2 regions of the Arthrobacter sp. B10-11 genome follow, and region 2 is predicted to be linked to the other one. Evidence: predicted binding sites of a transcription regulator. Region 2 holds the regulator's gene; the other holds the start of a gene.
What was found. The regulator LexA, encoded in region 2, represses DNA repair genes until DNA is damaged. The targets are predictions, from matches to a motif close to TCGAACANNTGTTCGA.
Positions count from the first base shown of each region.

Region 1: the regulator LexA is predicted to act here: its motif matches at 1,705-1,720, upstream of RW112_RS15535 (shikimate dehydrogenase).

Region 1 is NZ_JAWMTH010000004.1:524,824-532,127, reverse strand. Features, by position in the region: gene RW112_RS15540 (IclR family transcriptional regulator C-terminal domain-containing protein) at 1-670, opposite strand, end outside; gene RW112_RS15535 (shikimate dehydrogenase) at 785-1,621, opposite strand; gene RW112_RS15530 (MFS transporter) at 1,770-3,098, shown strand; gene RW112_RS15525 (hypothetical protein) at 3,154-3,603, opposite strand; gene RW112_RS15520 (primary-amine oxidase) at 3,613-5,538, opposite strand; gene RW112_RS15515 (TetR/AcrR family transcriptional regulator) at 5,665-6,261, shown strand; gene RW112_RS15510 (helix-turn-helix domain-containing protein) at 6,389-7,304, shown strand, end outside.
Region 2 is NZ_JAWMTH010000009.1:44,669-51,972, reverse strand. Features, by position in the region: gene hflX (GTPase HflX) at 151-1,719, shown strand; gene RW112_RS20505 (ATP-dependent DNA helicase) at 1,712-3,784, shown strand; gene lexA (transcriptional repressor LexA) at 3,829-4,578, opposite strand; gene RW112_RS20495 (LysM peptidoglycan-binding domain-containing protein) at 5,044-5,361, shown strand; gene RW112_RS20490 (histidinol-phosphate transaminase) at 5,460-6,578, shown strand; gene hisB (imidazoleglycerol-phosphate dehydratase HisB) at 6,669-7,295, shown strand; gene hisH (imidazole glycerol phosphate synthase subunit HisH) at 7,292-7,304, shown strand, end outside.

The DNA.
Region 1 (7,304 bases), on a different contig from region 2:
TCTGGAGGGACACGTTCACGGCGGCCACCACTTCGTTGCCGTGCCAGACCGGAACGGCCACACCGCGGAGGCCTTCCTCCAGTTCCTGGGAGACCATGGACCACCCCTTGGCGCGGGCCTGTTCCACCTCCGCCTGCAGCTGGTCCAGGCTGCCGATGGAGCGCTCGGTGAAGCGCTGCAGCTGGACGGAGTCGAAGTACGTTTTCAGCTCGGCGCCGGACAACGCCCCGAGCAGGACGCGCCCCATGGACGTGGCCCAGGCGGGGAACCTCGTGCCAACGCTGATGGAGACGCTGAGGAGCCGGGGCGAGGGAACGCAGGCCACGTAGACAACATCGGTACCGTCAAGGATGCAGAGCGATGTTGTTTCGTTGAGTTCGGCCGCCAGCGATTTCAGGTGCTGCTCAGCGATTCTGGGGAGCGCCAGGTTTGCCAGGAAAGACTGGCCGATGTCCAGCGAGCGGGGAGTCAGTTCAAAGTAGGGGCCGTCGGCCCGAAGATAGCCAAGATCGGTCAGCGTCATCAGGAACCTGCGGGCGGAAGCCCGGGTCATGTCCGCTTTCACTGCGACCTGGGACACGGTCAGGCGGGGCTCATCCGGGGCGAAGGCGCGCAGTACGTCAAAGGCCTTCTCCACCGATTTCACGAAGTACGCGGGTTGCTCCGCCATGGAATGGTTTGCCCTCCCTGAAGCTCATTATTGGCACCGGCAGGCGCATGGCCGCAGGCTGGTTCCGATCATATCCGGATAACGCACGGCCGCCTCAGCGGGGCCAATTCCCGGTCAGCTCTGCACACGGATGTCCGTGAGTGCCCGGCCCAGGAGTGCGCCGGTCTCGGGTGCCAGCCCGAGGATGGGGATCATGGCCGCCGCCTGCGCCCGCAGGTGGTCCCAGCCGTCGGCGCATGGCAGGCCCTGGGCCCTCGCTCCGGCGATGGTGGCCGTCGTGTGGCCGGCATACACGAAGTCGTATACGAAGGCGTCCGGGGAAAGCTCCGCCGGCCCCCAGGCAGGTTCATCACTGCGTCCCTTGCCGATCGGGGTGGCGTTGACGATCAGGGAGGCGTGAGGCGCATGGTCCCGGGTCTCTGCCCACGTCACGGCGGCGGCTTCCATGCCGAGGCCCGTGGCCAGGTCCACCAATTGTCCTGATACCAGCGGATCCTTGTCTGCCACTGTGATCCGGTCCGCCAGGCCCGCCAGCGCCACCAGGGCCGCACGGGCGGCTCCGCCCGCCCCGAGCATCAACGCATGCCGCTGGTGCCGGCCGCCCAGGAGTTCGGCGACGGCGGTGATGTCCGTGTTGTGCGCAAGGAGCCTCAGGCCGTCCCGGACCAGCAGGTTGGAGGCACCGCTGAGCCGGACCTGTTCTGTTGCGGCGTCGGCTGTGCGCGCAGCCCACTGCTTGTGGGGCATGGTCACGTTCGCGGCCACGACGTCGGCCTCGAGCATCGCGGCGCGGACACCGGACATGTCCTGTCCGGCCGGAACGTCCCAGGCCTCGTAGGTCCAGCTGCTGCCGAGCTGTTCCAGGACGGGGCTCCAGAGCCCGGGAGACATGGCGCTGGAGGCCTCGGAGCCGATGAGGAACAGCCGGTGGGCGGGCATTCGGTTTTCCATGGTGACACCTTTCATTGCGGGCGCTTTGCTGGAGGGTGTTGTGAGGCACCTCACTCTGCGGTACTCTTTTCAATAATCGCATACCGCACAGCTGTTCGGAATGCGCACAAACCAAGCAACCGTCTTTCAGCGCGGAAGGGCCAGCACCATGACAAACACAGCTACAGGCGCCAGCATCGGAGCCGAGCAGCGCCAGCTCAAGCGGGCCAAGAAGGCAGCCCTCGCCGCGTTCCTCGGCGGCGCCCTTGAGTACTACGACTTCTTCATTTACGCCACCGCGGCGTCGCTGGTCTTCTCCAAGATCTTCTTCCCCGCCGGCGATCCCACCATCGCCCTGCTGGCCTCCTTCGCCACGTTCGGCGTCGCGTACGTAGCACGTCCCTTTGGCGCCGTGGTCTTCGGCCACCTGGGCGACAAGATCGGGCGAAAGAACACCCTGGTGATGACCCTGGTCCTGATGGGATCGGCCACGTTCCTCATCGGCGTGCTGCCCGACTTCAACACCGCCGGCTACTGGGCACCGGCCCTGCTGGTGCTCCTGCGCCTTATGCAGGGCCTCTCCGCCGGGGCTGAAACGGCTGGCGCGTCGGCGCTGTCCACCGAGGAAGCCCCCGAAGGCCGGCGCGGCTTCTTCGCCAGCTTTGCCATGAGCGGCATTTCCGCGGGCATCGTCCTGGCCTCCCTGGCCTTCCTTCCGGTGGCTGCCATGAGCGAAGCCGACCGCCTGGCCTGGGGCTGGCGCATCCCGTTCTGGGGATCCATCCTCGTGCTGATCGTGGCGTACCTGGTGCGGCGCTCGTTGGAGGAGCCGGAGGTCTTCGAAGAAAAGCACGACCACGGCGAACTGGTGAAGCTCCCCTTCGCCAAGATGTTCAAGACCCACCCGGCCCAGTTCTTCCAGGTTGCACTGATGTCCTTCGAAACCGTCACGAACACCTTCATGCAGTCCTTCGGCCTGGCCTACGCCGTGTCCGTGGGTGTGCCGGCCTCCACCATGCTCTGGGTCAGCATTACCGGCAACATCCTGGCCGTGGCAACCCAGCCGCTCATGGCGTGGCTCTCCGACAAGTTTGGCCGCCGCCCGGTCTTCATCACCGGCGTCCTCGGTTCCGGTGCCATGATCTTCGTCTACTTCTCGGTGATTTCCACGGGCAACGTCCCCATGATCTTCCTGACCAGCACCCTGATCACCGCCGGCACCTACGCGATGTCCAACGCCATCTACCCGGCCTGGTTCTCGGAGCTGTTCAACGTCAAGGTCCGCTATTCCGGCATGGCCATCGGCCTGCAGATCGGCATCCTGTGCGCCGGCTTCACCCCGCTGCTCGGCACCGCCCTCGTCGGTGCGGACAAGGCAAACTGGGGCCCCGCAGCCTGGATCGTGGCTGCATCATCCATCCTGGCCGTGGCCGGCGCCTTCTGGGCCCGCGAGACCAGCAAGACCCCGCTGCGCGAACTGGGCAACCCCGTCCGCTGAGGCACCGGTGGTCGAGCCCGGTGGTTGAGCCCCTACGGGCTCAACCACCGGGGCATTACCGGCGCCGCAGGCGGGCCAGCAGCGTCGCGGCGAGCAGCGCCGTCGTAAGTTCCAGGGCAAGGACGGCGAGCAGCCCGCCGGCGGCAGAGCCAGCCTCAGCGGGCAGCCCGGAAACCCCGTGGCTGTGGCCGTGCGACCCGCCACCGGACGCTGTCCCCAACAACAGGTAAGCATGCAGCGCCGTCATGGCCAGCGCGCAGGCCATGACCTGGTGCAGTGAACCAATCCGGCCCTCGCGCCAGATGTGCACGGCGCACGGCAGGCAGACCCCCACCATGGCCAGCATCAGCAGGTTCAGCCACAGGCCGTGGTGGTTTCCCATCACGAGCCCGAGGTGCACCAGGCTTGACGCGGCGGTCGCCGCGGCCACGATGCGCAGGTGTACAACGGGGCGGGAGTGGAGGACGGGGCCGGCGCTCCGGCCCCATCCCCGCAGGACCGTCATTGCCTCGTCCTAGCCGTGGCAGTGCCCGCCGGCGGCGGGCGTGGTGTTCGGGTTGGCGGGCACATCCAGCACGGGACTGCGGTCAAAGAACCCCTCCGGGCGCAGCTTGAAGCCCACAGTATCCACGGGCATGATGGGCCAGTCCTCAATGCGGGGGAAGTGGGTCAGCCCGAAGGTGTGCCACACCACGATGTCCTGGCCGTCGATCCCGCGGTCCTGGGCGATGTAGGACGGCAGCCCGGCTCCCCCGGAGTGCTGGTTCACGAAGTCCCCCGTGGGGTACCGCTCGTCCTCCGCGAACCGGGTGACCCATAGATCCTTGGTGGCGAATGCCGCCCGGCGGGCAATGGAGGACTCCGGGTCGGCGAGGAGCGTGGGCTGGCCCTGGGCATGCAGCTTGTACCCCACGGGCTCGCCGAGGCGGTTGCGCGATTCCGGGTTGGAGATGATCCAGGTCCGGCCGCTGCGGGCGTCGGCTTCCCGGGCGGCTTCGGACTCCGTGCGCAGGACGGTCCGCTTCCGGGAGAACGCGTTGCCGCGTTCGTTGCCTTCGCCCATGGGCTGCCGCACCACGTCCTCCTCCTCCACCCGATTGGTGAAGCCGTCAATCGCCATGTCCAGGCGCGCGCTGAAGAGGTGCTGGTGGAACGGCGCGCCGAGCCCGGGTGCGAGCTGGGAAATGTTGGCTGAGCCGCCTTCGGGGAAAGCGCTGGTGAAGACGACGCCCGTGGCCTTGGCCTCGAACTCAATGGTGCCGTCCAGGTACAGGTACCAGTAGAAGCCGTAGTCGTAGTTGCCGATGGTGGTGAAGAAGGAGATGACCAGACGGCGGTTGCGGCGCGTGTAGTTGATGCCCGCCCAGAGGTCGCTGTGCTTGGCCAGGATCCCCCAGTCCTCCTCGTGCATGCAGATGCCGTTGCGGATTTCGCGGGGGTTGCCGAAGGCGTCGCTGATCACCGGGCTGAGGTAGGTGATTTCGCCAAGGCAGTCGCAGCCCAGTTCGAGCGAGTTGGCGTACTGGCCCACCAGGTATTCGCCGGTGTCGAAGTAGTTCTGCCAGGACCGGATCGGGGACGGGTCGCCATACGGGACCACCATCTCGGCGATGGAGGCACGGTTGATGACGGGTCGCTTCCGCTCCCCGTCCTGGAAGGCCAGGTTGTGCAGCACCACGCCCTCGCGGACATCGAAGCCGACGTCAACACTCCACTTTTCCCACTCGACGTGATTTCCTCCGGTGACCGTGAAACTGGGCCCCTCGGGCTGGGTGATGTGGAGCGGCTTCTGCGTGGTGCGAAGCGGGCCGGTGAGCCCGGGGTCGGTGTAATTTCCGTGCTCCGCCGGAATCGGGACAACTCCAAGGTCCAGGACCTGCGTGACTTCCTTGCTGACGACGTCCACGTAGGCCACCAGGCCGTCGACGGGATGGGCCCAGGCGCTATCCTCGGGAAAATCCTGCACGAACGCCAGGCCGCGGAGGATGCGCCGCCCCTTCTCCTCCAGGTATTCGAAGGCGCCGGCGGACAGCGGGGCAACGCGGACTTTGCTGACATCCAGGTTTCGGTCCGCCAGGGCCTTCAGCCACCGTTCGTCGGAGGCAAGGAGTTCCTCGACCACCTCGAATTCCTCTTCCAGCACGGGCAGTTCGCCGGCGACGGCGGTGTCCAGCTCGACGGCGGAGGTCACGTCGCCGCGGGTGGCGGAGACCGTCACATCGAGGGGGCGGCCGCCGGAAACGTCGTGGATGAACACCCGGAAGCGCCGGTCCTCGGAATCCTTGGAGCTGTCCCGGGCGGGGTCCAGCAGGCCGAGATAGGCGATCCGCTTTTCCGGACCAAGGAGTCCCGCGGCGCGCAGGATGCCCTGGACGTCGGTGATCTCATCGCCCGCTGCCAGGCGGTACGGGGCGGCTGTGCCGGTTGGTGCAAGTGTCATGAGCGCTGCCTTTGTCCGGGACCGTGTCGGGGTCGGAATTTTTATTTTCTATAGTTGTAGAGAATAAGCGGTCCGTAAGATGGATCACAAGGGTTCGATACAAAAAAGTTCCGGGGGATCACCAGAGTGCCAAAGATTGTTGACCATGATGAACGGCGCCTGGAGCTGGTGGATGCGACCTGGCGGATCATTGCCAGGCTGGGCATCGAAGGCGCCACGATGCGGGAGATCGCCCTCGAGGCCGGCTTTGCCAACGGCGCACTGAAGCCCTACTTCCCCACGAAGGACACGCTGCTGACGTTTGCGTTCCGGCACGTCTTCAACAGGACCAACCAGCGCATCGCGGAGGTCACGGCGGGCAAGGCGGGGATTCCGGCACTCCGGGCCTTTTGCATTGAAGTGCTGCCGCTGGACTCCGAGCGCGTCAATGAGGCGCGGATCGTGGTCCCGTTCTGGCAGAAGGCGATCAACGATCCGGACAAGGCCGCCATCCACCGCGAGTCCATGGAACAGTGGCATGCCGCCATCCTGGAGTACCTGACACAGGCGCGCGCCCAGGGGGACGTACGCGCCGCCGTCGACGATTCGGCAGTTGCCGACCACCTGCTGAACATGCTGCTGGGCGCGCAGATCGCCGCAGCCCTTGCCTCCGGCAGCCAGGCGGACCCCGGCCTGGCCGGCCAGCTGGAAGCCTTCCTGACCCTGCTGCAGGCGGACTCCTAGTCTTTTTTCCACGCTTGTCGAAAAAAGATGACATCGCAGCACAACGGCGCTACCCTGAAATGACTGTGTCGCAGGACACAGCCTGGGGGACCAACTTTCAGATGGCTATCCGGCGTCAGGAACATCCATGTCTGCAACTCCAGCCCGCGCCGCGGGCCAGGAACTCACCTCCAGCGTGGCCACCTCGTTTGACCACTGGCGGCACCTCGTGGCGGAGTCCTTCGTGCCGCTGGCCGCCGACACGGATCATCCCGACACCTTCCGCGGCCGGATGCGCGCCAGGGTCCTGGACCGGCTGTGCATCGTGGAGGTCTCCGCCTCAGGCCACAACGTCCACCGCACACCGGCCCTCGTGGCCCGGCCGGGCCAGCGCTATTTCAAACTCAATCTCCAGCTGGAGGGCACCGGACTCCTCATCCAGGACAACCGCGAGGCAGTGCTGCGCCCCGGCGACCTCGCCATTTACGACACCAACCGTCCCTATACGTTGGCGTTCGAAGAGCAGGCACGGGTCACGGTCGTCATGTTTCCGCACGATTCCCTGTCCCTGCCTCCGGACTACGTGGGCCAGCTCTCGGCGGTCCGGCTGGCAGGCGGGCACGGGCTGACCGGCATCGTGGGCCCGTTCATTGCCAGGCTGGCGGAGAACCTTGAAGCCCTCAGCGGCCCCAGCGGATCACGGCTGGCCACCAACGCCCTGGACCTCGTGTCCACCATGCTGCACTCGGAACTGGACATGGCGCGGGACAGCATGAAGCCGCAGGTGCTGCTGGCATCGTCCGTGCGCGAATACATCGAGGCCAACCTCGCCGATCCGCAGCTCTCGCCGGCCAGCATTGCGAGTGCCCACTTCATCTCCACCCGGCACCTGCACAACATCTTCCACGAATCCGGAGCCACGGTTGCCAGCTGGATCCGGAGCCAGCGCCTGGAACGCATCCGCCGCGACCTGAGGGATCCGCTGCACTACGGCACCTCCGTGGGGGCAGTCGCCGCCCGCTGGGGATTCCTGGATGCAGCACATTTCAGCCGCACGTTCCGGG
Region 2 (7,304 bases):
GCTTCACCACCAATTCCGCCGGCCGCCGCCCAGCGAGCCGCCGGCATTCCAGGAGCCCGAATGACCACTAGTCGTCAGCCCAGCGCGAATACCGCCCCGCAGACAACCAATCAGCATTATTCTGAAGGTGTCGAATCTTCAAAGGAGAACATGACCAACCAGCCCAACACCGGATCAGATTCAGCCTCCCAGGACATGAGTCCTGAGGAAATCCAGGCTGTCATCGACCGGATTCTGTCCAAGGATGTCCCGGCCCGTGCAGCCGGCTCCGCCCCGGAAAATCCGCGCGGAGTCCTGGGTTCGGCCCAGGCGATTTCCCGCCAGGACAGCGAAAACAGCATTTTCGACGGGGACCAGCAGGACCTCGAGGAACGCCGGGCCCTGCGCCGCACGGCAGGCCTTTCCACGGAACTCGAAGATGTCACCGAAGTCGAATACCGGCAGCTGCGTCTCGAACGGGTCGTCCTGGCCGGCCTTTGGACCGAAGGCACCCTCGCCGACGCCGAGAACTCACTCCGCGAGCTTGCCGCCCTGGCCGAAACCGCGGGCTCGGAGGTCCTCGACGGCATCGTCCAGCGCCGGGCCAAGCCCGACCCCGGCACTTTCCTCGGCTCCGGCAAGGCCCAGGAGCTCAAGGACATCGTCATGTCCACCGGTGCCGACACCGTGGTGGTGGATGCCGAACTGGCGCCGTCCCAGCGGCGTGGACTCGAAGACATCGTGAAGGTCAAGGTCATTGACCGCACGGCCCTGATCCTGGACATCTTCGCCCAGCACGCCAAAAGCCGTGAAGGCAAGGCGCAAGTGGAGCTGGCGCAGCTTGAGTACCTGCTCCCGCGCCTGCGCGGCTGGGGCGAGTCCATGTCCCGCCAGGCCGGTGGCCAGGTGGGCGGCGCAGGTGCCGGCATGGGTTCCCGCGGCCCCGGTGAAACCAAGATCGAATTGGACCGCCGCCGGATCCGCACCAGGATGGCCAAGCTGCGGCGCGAAATCGCCGCCATGAAGCCGGCGCGGGAAACGAAGCGGGCCAACCGCCGTCGTAATTCCGTGCCGTCGGTCGCCATTGCGGGGTACACGAACGCCGGAAAGTCCTCGCTCCTGAACCGGCTCACCGACGCCGGCGTCCTGGTGGAGAACGCGCTGTTCGCGACGCTGGATCCGACGGTCCGCAAGGCGGAAACGGCTGACGGTCTGGGCTACACGCTGGCCGATACCGTGGGCTTCGTTCGTTCACTTCCCACGCAGCTGGTGGAAGCCTTCCGCTCCACCTTGGAGGAAGTGGCCGATGCGGACCTCATCCTGCACGTCGTGGATGTCTCGCACCCCGATCCTGAGGGACAGATCGCCGCGGTCCGGGCTGTGTTCAGCGAAGTGGACGCACGCAAGGTCCCGGAGATCATTGTGCTGAACAAGGCCGACGCCGCGGATCCGTTCGTGGTGGAACGCCTGAAACAGCGCGAACCCCGCCATGTGGTGGTGTCCGCCCGCACGGGACAGGGCATCGCCGAGCTCCTGAAGGCCATCAGCGATTCCATTCCGAGGCCGAGCGTCAAGATGGAACTGCTGATTCCCTACAACCGCGGGGACCTGATCAACAAACTCCACGAAACGGACGCCGAAATCCTCCGCCTGGACCACGAGGAGGGGGGCACGCGCGCCCTCGTCATGGTGCGCGAGGGGCTCGCCGCTGAACTGGAATCCTTCATCAGCAATGTCTGATCCCGGGGCCGGAGAAACCAGCGGCTCCTCCGGCGAGGAGTTCGTCATCGAACTCCTTGACCGGGCAGTGTCCGGCATGGGCGGACAAAGCCGCAGCGGCCAGCACGAAATGGCCCGGCAGGTGGCGCGCGCTATCGACAGCGGCGACCACCTGCTGGTCCAGGCCGGAACGGGCACGGGTAAGTCCCTTGCGTACCTGATTCCGCTGATTGCCCATTCACAGGTCAGCGATAAACCCACGTTGGTGTCCACGGCCACCCTTGCACTGCAGACCCAGATCGTGGGCAGGGACCTTCCCCGGCTCCTCGAAACCCTCAACCCCGCCCTGGAGCGCCCCGTTAAGGTCGCGCTGGTCAAGGGCAGGGCAAACTACGTCTGCCGGCACAAGCTCGACGGCGGGTTCCCCTCCGAAGAACCGTCGGAGGGCCAGCTCTTCTCCCTGGGCGAGGACACCAGCGTTCCGCACTTTGCCGCCTCTTTGGGCGGACCGGCATCCCAGCTGGGCAAGGAAGTGGTCCGTCTCCGCGAGTGGGCGGAGAAGACCGCCACAGGGGACCGTGACGAACTGATGCCCGGCGTGACGGACCGCGCCTGGCGGCAGGTGTCCGTCACCTCGATGGAATGCCTGGGCGCGCAGAAATGCCCCATGGCCGCCGAGTGCTTCAGTGAACTCGCCCGGCAGGACGCCGCCGAGGCCGACGTTGTGGTGACCAACCACGCGATGCTGGCCGTCAGCGCGTTCGAAGGCCTCGCAGTCCTGCCGGAGTACGACGTCGTAGTGGTTGACGAGGCGCACGAGCTGCAGGACCGCGTGACGGGAGCAGTCTCCGGCCAGCTGTCCGTAGCCATGGTCCACGCCGCAGCCTCCGGCGCCCGCAAAAACACGGGCATTACGGTTGATGCGCTCAACAATGCCGCCGCGAACCTCGAACTCGCCATCGCCGGGGTTCCCAGCGGCCTCCTGCCCAACGGCCTCAACGACGAGCAGCTCGACTGTGTGGACCAGTTACGGGAAGCCTGCCGCGCGGCCCTCTCCGACTCCAAAGGCGACAGCGCCAACACGGCCGACGGCGGGCGGCAGCTTGCGCGGTCACGCCTCATGGTCATCCTGGAACTCTGTGAGCGCCTGATTGCCGCCCGGGAAAACCGGGAGGTGGTCTGGTTTTCGCGGAACAGCACCTTCGACCCGCAACAGGGCTACTCGCAGCCGGATGACGCAGCGCCTGCCCTGATCAACATTGCCCCGCTGAGCGTGGCCGGGAAGCTCCGCGACGGGCTCTTTGCCGGGCACACCGTTGTCCTTACGTCTGCCACCCTGGCCATCGGATCGGCCTTCGAACCGGCTGCGGGAGGGCTGGGGCTGGTGGGACCGGGCGCACCCAGCTGGACCGGCGTGGACGTCGGTTCCCCGTTCGACTACCCCAAACAGGGGATTCTGTACGTGGCCAGCCATCTGCCGAAGCCGGGACGCGGGACATCGCCCGAGGCGCTGGACGAGCTGGAGAAACTGATCCGGGCGTCGAACGGCGGTGCGCTGTGCCTCTTCTCGTCGCGGCGGGCAGCGGAGGAAGCGGCGGAGGCGATGCGGCCCCGCCTGGATGTCAGCATCCTGTGCCAGGGCGAATCAACCATGACGGCGCTGGTGCGGCAGTTTGCGGACGAACCGGACACCTGTCTTTTCGGCACCATGTCGCTCTGGCAGGGAGTGGACGTTCCCGGCGGTTCGTGCCGGCTGGTGGTCATCGACCGCATCCCGTTCCCACGGCCGGATGATCCCCTTATGACCGCCCGCTCCCGGGCAGTGGCGCAGGCGGGGGGCAACGGCTTTATGTCGGTGTCGGCCACGCACGCCGCGATCCGGCTCGCCCAGGGCGCCGGCCGGCTCATCCGCTCCACGGGCGACAAAGGGGTTGTGGCTGTCCTTGACTCCAGGTTGTCCACTGAACGCTACGGGGGCTTCCTGCGGGCCGCCCTGCCGCCGTTCTGGCCCACCACTGATCCCGCGATCGCTGTTGCTGCACTGTCAAGGCTGGCAAAGGCTCCGGCGGAGGTTGCCGGCGCCTGACGGGGCCGCCGCCCCGCCGGTGCGGCGGGGCGGCGGCGCGGCGGCTACAGCGAGCGGAGAACCGAAACGACCTTGCCCATGATGTTGGCGTGATCGCCGAGGATGGGCTCGTACTGCGTGTTCTGGGGCAACAGCCAGGTGTGGCCGTCGCGCTGGCGGAAGGTCTTCACCGTCGCCTCGTCGTCAAGCAGGGCGGCAACGATGTCGCCGTTGACAGCGTCACTCTGCCGGCGGACCACAACCCAGTCGCCGTCGCAGATTGCCGCATCGATCATGGAGTCGCCGGTCACCTTCAGCATAAAGAGCTCGCCATGGCCAACCAACTGCCTTGGCAGCGGCATCACGTCCTCAACCATCTGGTCGGCCAGGATCGGCCCGCCCGCCGCAATCCGCCCCACGAGGGGGACCATGGCCGTGTCCGTTGCCGTGGCCAGTTCGGAAACAGCCAATCCGCCAACGGTGCGCAGCCGTGCAGGCTTCTCCACGCCGGAGATTTTGGCGGTGCCCTCGTCCAGGGTCAGCGGCATCAGGACTTCCATCGCGCGCGGGCGTTTCGGGTCACGGCGGAGGTAGCCCAGTTTTTCGAGCTGCGAGAGCTGGTGGGTGACGCTGGACAGGCTGGCCAGGCCAACGGTGTCCCCAATTTCGCGCATGGACGGCGGATAGCCGTTGTCGTTGACGGACCGCTGGATCGTTTCCAGAATCTTCTTCTGCCGTACCGTGAGGCCCTTCGGCTTCGCTGGTGACTGCTGGCTCCGCTGGGTAGCCCTGCCGCCGGTGGCTTGTGCTGCCATGTTCGCCAACGCCTTTCCGTTCCACCCGGCATCCGTGGCTGCAGCTGCCGGGAACTTCCGGCCTGAAATGTCAGACCCTGCTGATCAACTGCAGAAGTGGTTGTTCTGTAGCTCAAACGTAGGCCAGCCTCATAGCTTTTTCAAACATTTGTTCTAGTGAGTCTCGACAATGTTCGTTAATAGGTGCTAGAACAGAACCAGCAAAGTTCGAATATGTGTTCTAGTCGGAAGTCCCGTTCGGTTTTATGTTCGATAGCCGGAAGCGGGCGGACGGCGGCTTTGGGGAACACGGCGGGCGGCACAGTCAGGTCCAGGAGGGCTCAGTTCATGTCAGCAATAAGCGCTATTCAGGGTTCGAATAATGAAGGTTCGCCCATCCGGGGAGCTGAAGCCGTAGGAATCCAGGGCTTCAACTGGGAGGAGCGTCCCGCAGCGAAAGCTGTTAAGCCGGCGAAGGCCAGGGTCGTGCAGCCGCCGCTCCGACTGACACGAAGGGGGCGCATCGTTCTTGTGGGCGTGCCGCTGATCCTGGTGTCCGTACTGCTGATCTCGCTGGCCGGGTTGCTGAATTCGCCGGCGAAAGCTGCGGATTCAGCGTCCGAGTTGTCGTTGACCCCCACCGTGTCCGTGACAGTCCAGCCGGGGCAGTCGCTCTGGGAGATCGCCGGGACCGTGTCCCCGGAACGGGACACCCGCGACGTCGTCGCCGATATCGTCCAGCTCAACAACCTTGACGGCGGCAGGGTCATGCCGGGCCAGCAGATTTTTGTTCCCTCAAACTAAGCCTCGAGCATGCCGCCTGGAGCCCCCGGCCATCGGCCCCGGCGGCTCAGCGGCGTCACAGTTTCAGTGGCCCGGCCACCCTCACTTAAACTGTTGAAGTGACTGACCAGCTAGAGCGACTGAACAGACTTCCCCTCCGGACCAACCTGCGGGGCCTCACTCCATACGGTGCACCGCAGCTTGATGTTCCCATCCTGCTCAACGTCAACGAGAACACCCATGGCGTTCCGGCTGATGTCCTGGTGGCCATCTCGGAAGCCGTGACGGCGGCCGCCGCTGGACTGAACCGCTACCCGGACCGTGAGTTCACCGAACTCCGGGAGCGCCTGGCGGAATACCTGGGCCATGGTCTGGGGGCCGAGAACATCTGGGCCGCCAACGGGTCCAACGAAGTGCTGCAACAGATCCTGCAGGCATTCGGCGGCCCGGGGCGCACCGCCCTCGGATTTCCGCCCACGTACTCCATGTACCCGTTGCTGGCCAGCGGGACCGATACCGGATACATCGCCGGCCAGCGTGCGGATGACTATGGCCTCAGTGCCGAATCGGCGGCGCGGCAGGTCCGGGAACTTCAACCAAACGTTGTCTTCCTGTGTTCACCGAACAACCCCACCGGCACCGGCCTGGGGCTCGACGTCGTGGAAGCCGTCTACGAAGCAGGCGAGGCCAGCCAGACTGTCGTGATCGTCGACGAGGCTTACCACGAGTTTGCGCACGACGGCACGCCCAGCGCCCTGACTTTGCTTCCGGGCCGTGAGCGCCTGATCGTCTCCCGCACCATGAGCAAGGCGTTCGCCCTCGCCGGAGCCCGCCTCGGCTACATGGCGGCAGCACCCGAGGTTGCGGACGCCCTGAGGCTCGTGCGGCTTCCGTACCACCTGTCGGCCATCACCCAGGCCACCGCCCTGGCTGCCCTGACGCACCGCGAGGCCCTGATGGCCGACGTCGAAGACATCAAGCGGCAGCGCGACAGGATCGTCACTGAGCTGACCCGGATGGGTCTCAAGCCCGCCGCGTCCGACTCCAACTACGTCTTCTTCGGCGGACTGGAGAACCCCCACGAGGTCTGGCAGGGGCTGCTCGACCGCGGCGTCCTGATCCGGGATGTGGGGATCCCGGGGCACTTGCGCGTTACGGCCGGCACTGAGACGGAAACCACAGCCTTCCTGGAGGCCCTGGAACTGATCCTGACCGGTCAGCCCAGCGTCCCGGCCTAAACTGGAGTCGGACCCCCGGGTTCCCGGGGAACCACTTCCCGGCAACCCGCACCCAACGGTATTTCTCCTGACATCCAAAGGACACAACACATGAGCACCACCGGATCCACTGCTGTCGAGGCCCGGACCGCACGCATGGAGCGTTCCACGAGCGAATCGTCCGTGCTCGTCGAGATCAACCTTGACGGCTCGGGTATCTCGGACATCAGCACCTCGGTTCCGTTCTATGACCACATGCTGACTGCTCTGTGTAAGCACTCGCTCATCGACATGACGGTCAAGGCGACGGGGGACATCCACATCGACGTCCACCACACGGTGGAGGATGTGGCCATCACATTCGGCGAAGTGCTTCGGACCGCCCTCGGCAACAAGGCGGGGATCCGCCGTTTCGGGGAAGCCACGGTTCCCCTGGACGAAGCCCTGGCCCACGCCGTCGTTGATGTCTCCGGGCGGCCGTACCTGGTGCACGGCGGCGAGCCGGCCGGCCAGGAATACCACCTGATCGGCGGACACTTCACGGGGTCCCTGACCCGCCACGTCTTCGAAGCAATCACCCTGCACGCCGGCATCTGCCTGCACATGAACGTCATCGCAGGCCGGGACCCGCACCACATCGTGGAAGCGCAGTTCAAGGCATTCGCTCGGGCGCTGCGGGCAGCCGTGGAGCCGGACCCCCGCGTGGAGGGCATCCCGTCCACCAAGGGCGCACTGTGACCGGCCCGA